Methanotorris formicicus Mc-S-70: one gene and its partners. The main gene of each other region encodes a partner of the protein of the gene in region 3 in a complex. Links are inferred from orthologs where the notes say so. Each region holds a gene or a part of one and is shown on either strand. Other genes may lie near its edges.

Region 1 (2,928 bases), on a different replicon or contig from region 3:
TTTAATTTATATTGCAACCCCTTTACCATTAATTGCAGGGGTTTTGGGAAACCTCTATTTAAAAAGAAAGGCAAAAAACAAATTAAAAGAAAACATTTAAATCAATTCAACAAAATTCTCTATCATCTTTAACCCAACTTTTCCACTTTTCTCTGGATGGAATTGGGTAGCATAGACGTTATCTTTATTAATAACACATGGAAATTCTATACCATAATCGCATGTTCCTACTATTACATCCTCCTCTGTTGGATTCACATAGTAGGAATGCACAAAGTAGAAATATTCGTTATCCTTTATATTTTCAAATAGGGGAATATCTTTTACTTTTTTAACGTTGTTCCATCCCATGTGTGGAATCTTATCAACGTTTTTAAATTTTACTACATTTCCCTTTATAATGCCGAGGCCTTCTATATCTTTACATTCTTCGCTTTCCTCTAATAGTAACTGCATCCCTAAACAAATGCCTAAAAATGGAACTCTTTCTTCTACAATTTTGTAAATCACATCTTTTAAATTTTCTAAATTTTTCATTGCATCTCCGAAATTACCAACACCGGGAAGAATGACTTTATCAGCACTTAGAATCTCTTCCTTATCGTTTGTAATTACCACATTTCTCTCATACAATTCAACAGCCTTTTTGATACTCCTCAAATTTCCAGCGTTGTAGTCGATTATCGTTATCATGATATCTCTCCATTTTTACAATTAAATTTGAATAAAAAATAAAATAAAATTAAATCATAAATTGATGAGAAAAATAGGTGTTTATTTTATCTCTTCAATTTCTCTCAAGGTTTCTAATATTTTATTTAATGCAATTTCTGCATCCCCTTCTTTCTTCAATCCTGTTATAACAACTTTTCCACTACCAAATATTAAAACCACGACTTTTGGGTCATCCAACCTATAAACCAATCCTGGAAATTGTTCTGGTTCGTATTCAGTTCCTTCAATCATCAATGCTATATCATCCAAATTTGGTTCAATTCCCAAATCAGCAGTAGCAACCATGTTCTGAACTTTAACTTCCGGGTCATCGATTATATCCATTCCCGCATCTTTTAATTCTTTAATTATTTTTTTAATTGCTACTTCAGCCTCTTCTTTACTTTTAGCCCCCGTACAATTTACTTTCCCACTTCTAAATATTAATAAAGCCACCTTTGGTTCTGATAACCTGCAAACTAATCCTGGAAATTGTTCTGGTTCGTATTCAGCATTATCTAATATCAATGCTGCCTCTTCTAAATCAATATCACTACCTATCTGTGTGGAGACAACAACATTAACAATCTTTATCTTTGGTTCCATGATTTCACCAGTGTTATTCATATAGTTATAATTTCTTTAATTTATAAAATATATAAATGTTTTTAAGAATTATTAAAACATCCAACTATATAAATTCAATAAATAAAAAAACAATAATATTTAAATATACAAATTAAAATGCCCAAAATAAAATAAAAAAGGAAAATAGAGGACTTATCCGAACAATGCAGCAAGTCCTGCTGCTGCAGCGGTTGTGTCTTCTTTCTTCTCTTCTTTTTTCTCTTCTTCTTTCTTCTCTTCTGCTGCTGGAGTTGGTGCTGCTGCTGGAGCTGCTGCAGCAACTGGCATTGCAGCGTTTTCAATTGCCTCATCGATATTTACTCCTTCTAATGCAGCAACTAATGCTTTAACTCTTGCATCATCTACATCAACACCTGCTGCACTTAAAACGCTCTTAACTGCATCTTCTGTAATTTCTTTTCCAGCAGCGTGCAATAATAATGCCGCATATACGTATTCCATAAATTACACCTCCACAATTATAATGTGTTTCTTTGTTGATTATATGTTTTTCCATAATTTTATTAGTTTCTTTTGTATTTTCAAGTATCTTATATATATTTTTCGGTGACATGCATTCTTAAGAAAAATTGTTTAGAACAATAATGCCAAACCAACTGCAGCCTGTTCTTCTTTCTTCTCCTCTTTCTTCTCTTCTTCTTTCTTCCCCTCTTCTTCTGCTGGAGTTAGAGCAGCACTTGCATTTGCTGATAATTTCTCTCTTAACTCATCGTCTAATGCATCATCGCTAAGTTTTCCTGCAAGAGATAGCATTTGTGCGTATGCCTTACCAATGATGTCACTTGCTGTTTTATCTGTAAGGAATGCACTTTCAATAGATACTGCTCTTGCATTGAGGAATGCTTTTTGTATGAGTAATTCGATTGTATCTTTTGTTGGAATTGCTGCGTTAACTGATATGTTAACTGCATGCATGTATGCATTTTGTATTTTTGATATAAATTCTTCTTCATCTATCTTCAATACATCTGGTGTGTAGATGATTCCATCTTCATAAGCAGCGAGTAAGTTCAACCCAACTTTTATTGGCTTAATTCCTAATGCGGAAAGGACTGTTGCAAGTTTGTGCGAAACGACCTCTCCTGCCTTAACAACAACCTTGTCTTCTTTAATTGCAATTTTACCTTTTTCAATCGCTGCTGGGATACCTACACTCTTAAGTTCTCCAAGGAATGGCCCTGGAGGCATTCCTGTTGAACCTTTTTGGACTTTAATGTCACAAGGTGCAATTGCCCCTCCTTTTATAGGAGCGGGTGTCTTACTTGCCTCCAATTCTTTATATAATTTGAATGGATTCATGTCTGTAACAAGGATTGCTGCCCCTTTCTCAACATAGTCAGTAAGTTTAGCAAATTCAGGATTGTTTGTTTCTTCAGATAATTCCTGAATTGCCCTTATAATAAGGGAGTTTCTTGACATTCTTAAAATCATTTTTCCTCTAATCTTGTCTCTAATTTCTTGGAGTTGCCTTGCAGGAACTTCCATCATGTCAATTATTGCTACAATAGGCTTGCTTTTTAGGAGTTCTTTTAATGTATTTACTTCCTCAATTTTCCAAGGGGCAAT
Region 2 (2,952 bases), on a different replicon or contig from region 3:
ATCTCAACATCATCACTCAATATCCTATCAACCACTGGTGCTCTTATAAATACAGCGTGGATTTTTCCAATGCCTTTCATCTCAAGGTCTTTTTCAAAACTTTCTCTTTGACTTCCATAGGCATTTCTTTTTATGGTTATGTTCATCAACCCTAACAATGGCTGTTCTTTACCAGTTCCTTTTGATAAGAGAACCATACCCGCACAGGTTCCTAATATTGGCAAATCAGAATTCTTTAATGCATCTATAAACCCATACTTAACCATTAACTTACCCATCGTTGTGCTTTCCCCACCAGGGATGATTAATGCATCTATGTCTTTTAAATCTTCAACAAATCTAACTCTTTTCGTTTCATAACCTGCTTTTTTTATAGCTTCTTCGTGTTCTTCAATAGCCCCCTGAATTCCCAAAACACCAATTATCAAACTCTCACCTTCAGTTTTAATTCAATTTAAAAAACGCTGAAGATATATAAAAATTTTAGCGAAATGTAAAATTATAAATTTAAATTTATCAATTTAATCGTCTAAAATTAAAAATGGTGCAGGGGAGGGGATTTGAACCCCCGAACCCCTTCGGGACCGGATCTTAAGTCCGGCGCCTTTGGCCAGGCTTGGCGACCCCTGCACATCTCACGTCGGCACAAATACAATATTCAAAACTATTATATATACTTTTTGGTTTTGTGTATTTTTTTATCACAACTATAAAATTTTTTAATTCCATTAAACACATAACAACACAAAAATAGAAATTGTAAGATGGATAATTTTTAAGAAATTAACCTTTTATGACCTTAACATAAAAATTCCTATGTCTTGGACCGTCAAATTCACAGAAATAAATTCCCTGCCATGTTCCTAAAAGTAATTTCCCATTTGTAATTATAACCGTTAAAGAACATCCAAATGTGGAACTCTTTATATGGGCGTCAGAGTTCCCTTCCAAGTGTGTAAATGGATAATCTCTTGGGATTTTATCTTTTAGGAATGCTATTATATCCCTCCTCACAGAGGGATCGGCATTCTCGTTTATGGTTATGGCTGATGTTGTGTGGGGAGTAAATATTACTGCTATCCCTTCCTTTACATTTGCTTTTTTAACACTCTCCTCAACATAATTTGTTATATCAATCATCTCTTCTCTTGAATTTGTTCTTATTGAATATTTGAAGAGCATATTATCCCTCAAAATCCTCTTTCTTTATTTCATCAAATACATACTCAAATTCTCCATTTATTAGCATTTCCAATTCCTTTGGAGTTAGTATTGGTTTGTCATATAAGGCGTAATCATCCATCACAATCCTTGGACATGCAACTATTACATACGCATCAACATCATAAATTAAGGATTGGGGGGAGAGATTATTTACAACAATTAATAGGTAGTCAATTTTAGCATTTTTTAATAAATTCTTCACATACTCAAGAACCTTCTTTCTACATTGTCCCTTTTTTGTGGATAAAACGATACCAATTTTCTTTGGGGGATTTATCATCAACTTTGAGATGACAGCAATTCTTCTCTTTATCAATTTGTTTATTTCCTCTTCTTCAATGGATGAAACCTCTCCTGTTACTGGATTGTAAATAATTACTGGTTTTTTTATTTTGTATGCAATCATTAGCGGATGAAACCTCCCAGTTCCAACAAACAAAATATTGCCTTCTTTATTTATTTCTGCCCTACAGCCCAGTACGATGGTAGGGTTGTATCTTTTTAAGAGTTCTTTATATTGAATTGTTGTTGCTACAGTGGAGATATTTTTTTCTTTTATAATATCCTTAATATCGTTAAGGATCCCATTTTTCTCTTTTTCATCAAAGATATGATAAACTGGGACAAAAATCGTTGGGATTGAAGGTTTTGCATATTCTAACTCCTCATGCCCATAGTGGATAATCAAATCAATTCCCAAATGCCCAACCTCACCATCAACCAAATCACAACCACCAAAGCACGTTCCTCCCCAAATCATCAACTCTAAACTTTTTCCTTTTTTATTAAAGTATTCTTTTATCTTTTCAATCTCTTTTTCAACGTCCCTCTTTAACCCTTCTGGAATTTGAAATAGGATTCTTTTTGCATTTCTTTTTTCTATCTCTTTAATGACCCTTTCAGTTTCTAAATTCCACATTTTCACCACATCCACACATCACTAAAGTTTTTTAAGTTAAATTTATATATTTTGTTTGATTATAATGGTTTGCAATAAATGTTTAAATTCTAAATTTAGAATTGTATTCTATGATAAATTTTAATTTAAGAAGTTTAATAAATTTGAATGACCTTCGGGTTTTGTAAATTTTTTACTTATGAGTTTTTTGCTTTTATTTTTATGTTGATTTTTATAGGATTATGGAAGTGGAATTATGACACAAATGATTGATGCTAAAAATGGAACTATTACAAAAGAAATGGAATTTGTTGCAAAAGAAGAAGGAATAGAAATTGATAAACTAAGAAGGTTGATTGCAAAAGGTTATGTTGTTATTCCAAAAAATATAAGCAGAAACACAAAACCAGTAGGTATTGGAGAAGGATTGAGAACAAAGATAAACGCAAACATTGGAACCTCTCCAGATTTTGTAGATATTGATTTGGAAGTTAAGAAGGCAAAAATAGCGGAAAAGTATGGAGCAGATGCAATAATGGACTTAAGTACTGGAGGAAATTTAAGGAAAATCAGAAAGGCAATAATGGATGCAACAAACTTACCAATTGGAACAGTTCCAATCTATGAAGTTGGAGTTGAGGCAAAGAAAAAATATGGAAGAGTTATTGATATGGATGAAGATTTAATATTCAATGTCATAGAAAGACAGGCAAAAGAAGGCATTGATTTTATGACCCTGCATTGTGGAATAACAAAAGAAAGTGTAGAGACACTTAAAAAAAGTGGTAGGATAATGGGCGTTGTTAGTAGGGGCGGAGCATTTTTAACCG
Region 3 (3,080 bases):
TTAAACCATCCATAACGTAAGCAAACTCGAATCCTGCCTTACCTTTTTCTGCAGCTTCTCTTTTCAACCTTTCCAAAACTTGTGGGTCAATTGCTCCACTGTCGAATAAAAGTCTTCCAATTGTTGTTGATTTCCCAGCGTCAACGTGCCCAATAAATGCAACGTTCAATACTGGCTTTTGTTTTGCCATATTTCACAACCTCCATTTTTTATTTTTAATATTTTTTGCTTTTATTATTGTACTAAAATTATAATTAACAGTTCACAAAATTAGAAAATAATTTTATCATTCGGAAAAATTTGGTAAATAGTGAATAGTAGGAAGTGGTATATATATTTTATGGTGAGGCAATTGGCTGTTTTGCGGAATTTTTATTGTTTATTTGAGAATTGTAAAATTTTTGAAAGGGCGATTTTCACTTAAGTTTTAGTCAATTATAACGCAACGACCTACTTTGCCATTATTCAACTTTTAATCCCTTTCTTTCCCTTATCTGTTTTATTAGTTGGTCTTGCAATTCAGGTGGAACCTTCTCAAATCCAGCAAACTCTATACTCCAGAGACACCTACCTTGAGTTGCTCCCCTAATTGCCCCAGCAAATCCAAACATCTCTGCAACTGGACATTTTGCTTTGATAATTGCCATATCTCCTTCTTGCTCCATATCTAAGATTTGTCCTCTTCTGTTGCTGATTTCTCTTATTGCATCTCCCATGTAGTCCTGTGGGGTACTGATGAATACCATTTGCATTGGCTCCAATAAGACAGGTTTTGCTTCCATTATGGCATCTCTGATACCAAACCTTACTGCTGGGATTAACTGAGCAGGACCTCTGTGGATTGCATCTTCATGGAATACTGCATCTACTAACTTAACTTTAACTCCTTGACATTTCTCTGCTGCCAATGGTCCGTTTCTTACAGCCTCTTTGAACCCTTGTATAATTAACTCTCTGGATTCATCTAAGTGAATGATACCTCTTGTCATGTTGATTAACATGTTTCCTTCATAGATGGACATTACTCTTTTTGCCTCTTCTTTATCCAAACCTGCTTCAACCAATACCTTTTCAACTTCTTGTGGTGTTTTCTTCTTGAAGTCCTCATCTTTGAGTTTACCTTCTTTGTATGCTTGTAAAACACTCTCTTCTAATGGTTCAACAACGAAGTAGAGTTTGTTGTGTTTGTTTGGTGATTTACCTTCTATCATTGGTGATTGCCCAGTTACTGTTTCTCTGTAAACAACAATTGGATTACCCACTTCAACCTCAATTCCTGCATCTCTTCCAATCTTTGTCTTTGTAATAACTTCAATGTGCAATTCTCCCATACCGCTGATTAAGTATTCCCCAGTTTCCTCGTTAATTTCAACTTTTACTGTGTTGTCCTCCCTTGCTATTTGCCTTAAAACTTCAATTAATTTTGGCAAGTCCTTGTTGTTCTTTGGTTCAATAGCAACTGTAATGACTGGCTCACTGACGTGGGTAATTGCCTCAAATGGTGGCTCAATTATACTACTTGGTGAACAGATTGTTTCTCCTGCTATTGCCTCTTTCAATCCAACAATAGCACAAATGTTACCTGCTGAAATGCTGTTTACCTGTATTCTTTCTGCTCCCATGAAGACTGCAACTTGCTGTGCTCTTGCTTTTGATTTTGATGATACGAGATAAATTTCATCTCCTTGCTTTAACCTACCACTAAACAACCTACATGCTGAAACAGGTCCAGCGTGTCTGTCCATGATAATTTTTGTAATGACTCCTGCCAATGGACCGTTTGGATCACAATTGAGCATTGCCTTACCAATTTCTGAATCAAGATCTCCCTTCCAGATATTTGGAATTCTGTATTTTTGTGCCTCAACTGGGTTTGGCAAGTGCTTAATAACCATATCTAAAACAACTTCATGCAATGGTGCTCTCTCAGCAAGTTCTTTTTGATTTTCCTTTTCACAGTATTCAATAATATCCTTAAATGTTATTCCACTCTTTTGCATGTATGGGACTGAAATTGCCCAGTTGTTGTATGCTGAACCAAATGCAACACTTCCATTCATGACGTTGACGACCCATTTGTCTTTAAATTCTTCTGGAGCCATTTTTCTAATTAAGTTATTTACATCAGCAATTATCTTCATGAATCTGTTTTGCAATTCTTCTGGTGTTAATTTTAACTCGTTGATTAACCTATCAACTTTGTTGATGAATAAGACAGGTTTTACTTTTTCTCTCAATGCCTGCCTTAAAACTGTCTCTGTTTGTGGCATAACCCCTTCTACTGCACAAACAACAACAATTGTTCCATCAATTGCCCTCATTGCTCTTGTAACGTCCCCACCAAAATCAACGTGCCCAGGAGTATCGATTAAGTTAATTAAATAATCCTTACCATCATACTGGTGAACCATTGAAACGTTTGCAGCGTAAATTGTAATACCTCTTTGTGCCTCTTCCTCATCAAAGTCTAATGCTAATTGCTCTCCTGCTAAATCTTTTGAAATCATTCCTGCTCCTGCTAACAAGTTATCTGATAATGTTGTCTTACCGTGGTCAATGTGAGCACAGATACCAATGTTCCTAATTCTCTCGTGTTGTTCCATCAAGGTCTTAATTTTTTCAATCATCTTTGCCCTTCTACCCATAATCTCATCCTCACATTTTTGTGTTTTGGGTTTATTTTTAAATTTTTATTTTTGAAATAAAAGAGTTAATTGAAAAATTGTAGTTGGGAAAATTATCTTGCAGATTGAGCAACTCTCTCTGTCTCTTCTTTTTTCCTGACAGCGAAACTTCTTTGAATGTCTGCTTTTGCAGCAGCAATAATCTCATCTGCTAAGCATTCTGCAATGCTCTTTTTGTTTTTGTGTGATGTTTGCCATGCTCCTAAAGCGATATTTCTCAAAGCAATATCCAATCTTCTTGATGGTGATGAGTCAACGGATTGCAAGTATGTAATTCCACCGTAAGAGATTCTTGTTGTTTCCTCTCTTGGGCCGGCATTTTCTAAGGCATCAACTAAAACTTGGATTGGGTTTTGTTTTGTTCTCTTTTCAATAATTTCAAATGCCTCTTCAACA

What was found.
Region 1: the proteins of METFODRAFT_RS02925 (region 3) and rpl12p are in contact, whole or in part, in a crystal structure (PDB 5H7L), measured with the Pyrococcus horikoshii proteins. The link is inferred for Methanotorris formicicus Mc-S-70 from one-to-one orthologs. Residues at the interface, in WP_048053510.1 of Pyrococcus horikoshii: Pro161, Met164, Met165, Phe168, Ser169, Ile172, Val195, Glu196, Phe202, Leu211, Ser212, Val213, Met216, Lys222, Phe223, Asn224; in WP_010886059.1 of Pyrococcus horikoshii: Leu100, Ala101, Gly102, Leu103, Ser104, Ala105, Leu106, Phe107, Gly108.
Region 2: the proteins of METFODRAFT_RS02925 (region 3) and dph2 are in contact, whole or in part, in a crystal structure (PDB 6Q2D), measured with the Methanobrevibacter smithii proteins. The link is inferred for Methanotorris formicicus Mc-S-70 from one-to-one orthologs. Residues at the interface, in WP_011954157.1 of Methanobrevibacter smithii: Pro482, Asn483, Lys484, His485, Tyr553, Asp555, Glu556, Glu559, Leu560, Leu591, His592, Glu593, Asp594, Ala595, Val596, His597, Arg598, Gly599, Pro600; in WP_011954460.1 of Methanobrevibacter smithii: Met1, Met3, Tyr4, Pro28, Glu29, Gly30, Leu31, Met33, Phe58, His80, Thr124, Gln126, Ser179, Gly180, Asn181, Phe182, His183, Leu185, Tyr201, Asn202, Phe211, Ile215, Arg291, Asp295, Asp296, Gln298, Met299.

Annotation. Positions count from the first base shown.
Region 1 is NZ_AGJL01000022.1:16,827-19,754, forward strand. The notes cover bases 150-2,914. They hold rpl12p (50S ribosomal protein P1), read right to left. Parts: upstream 1,804-2,914; coding sequence 1,495-1,803; downstream 150-1,494. Other genes in these bases: hisH (imidazole glycerol phosphate synthase subunit HisH), read right to left, coding at 150-693; METFODRAFT_RS04975 (TATA-box-binding protein), read right to left, coding at 775-1,320; METFODRAFT_RS04985 (50S ribosomal protein L10), read right to left, coding at 1,936-2,914. Outside these bases: METFODRAFT_RS04965 (PHP-associated domain-containing protein), read left to right, coding at 1-100; more of hisH, read right to left, coding at 97-149; more of METFODRAFT_RS04985, read right to left, coding at 2,915-2,928. UniProt on the Methanocaldococcus jannaschii protein: Forms part of the ribosomal stalk, playing a central role in the interaction of the ribosome with GTP-bound translation factors.
Region 2 is NZ_AGJL01000031.1:13,073-16,024, forward strand. Bases 164-2,952 are described here. They hold dph2 (diphthamide biosynthesis enzyme Dph2), read right to left. Parts: upstream 2,144-2,952; coding sequence 1,184-2,143; downstream 164-1,183. Other genes in these bases: pdxT (pyridoxal 5'-phosphate synthase glutaminase subunit PdxT), read right to left, coding at 164-428; METFODRAFT_RS06215 (secondary thiamine-phosphate synthase enzyme YjbQ), read right to left, coding at 784-1,182; thiC (phosphomethylpyrimidine synthase), read left to right, coding at 2,379-2,952. Outside these bases: more of pdxT, read right to left, coding at 1-163. UniProt on the Methanocaldococcus jannaschii protein: Catalyzes the first step of diphthamide biosynthesis, i.e. the transfer of the 3-amino-3-carboxypropyl group from S-adenosyl-L-methionine (SAM) to the C2 position of the imidazole ring of the target histidine residue in translation elongation factor 2 (EF-2).
Region 3 is NZ_AGJL01000011.1:27,902-30,981, reverse strand. What follows is about bases 54-2,970. They hold METFODRAFT_RS02925 (elongation factor EF-2), read right to left. Parts: upstream 2,646-2,970; coding sequence 462-2,645; downstream 54-461. Other genes in these bases: METFODRAFT_RS02920 (30S ribosomal protein S7), read right to left, coding at 2,738-2,970; tuf (translation elongation factor EF-1 subunit alpha), read right to left, coding at 54-190. Also shown: more of tuf, read right to left, coding at 1-53; more of METFODRAFT_RS02920, read right to left, coding at 2,971-3,080. UniProt on the Methanocaldococcus jannaschii protein: Catalyzes the GTP-dependent ribosomal translocation step during translation elongation.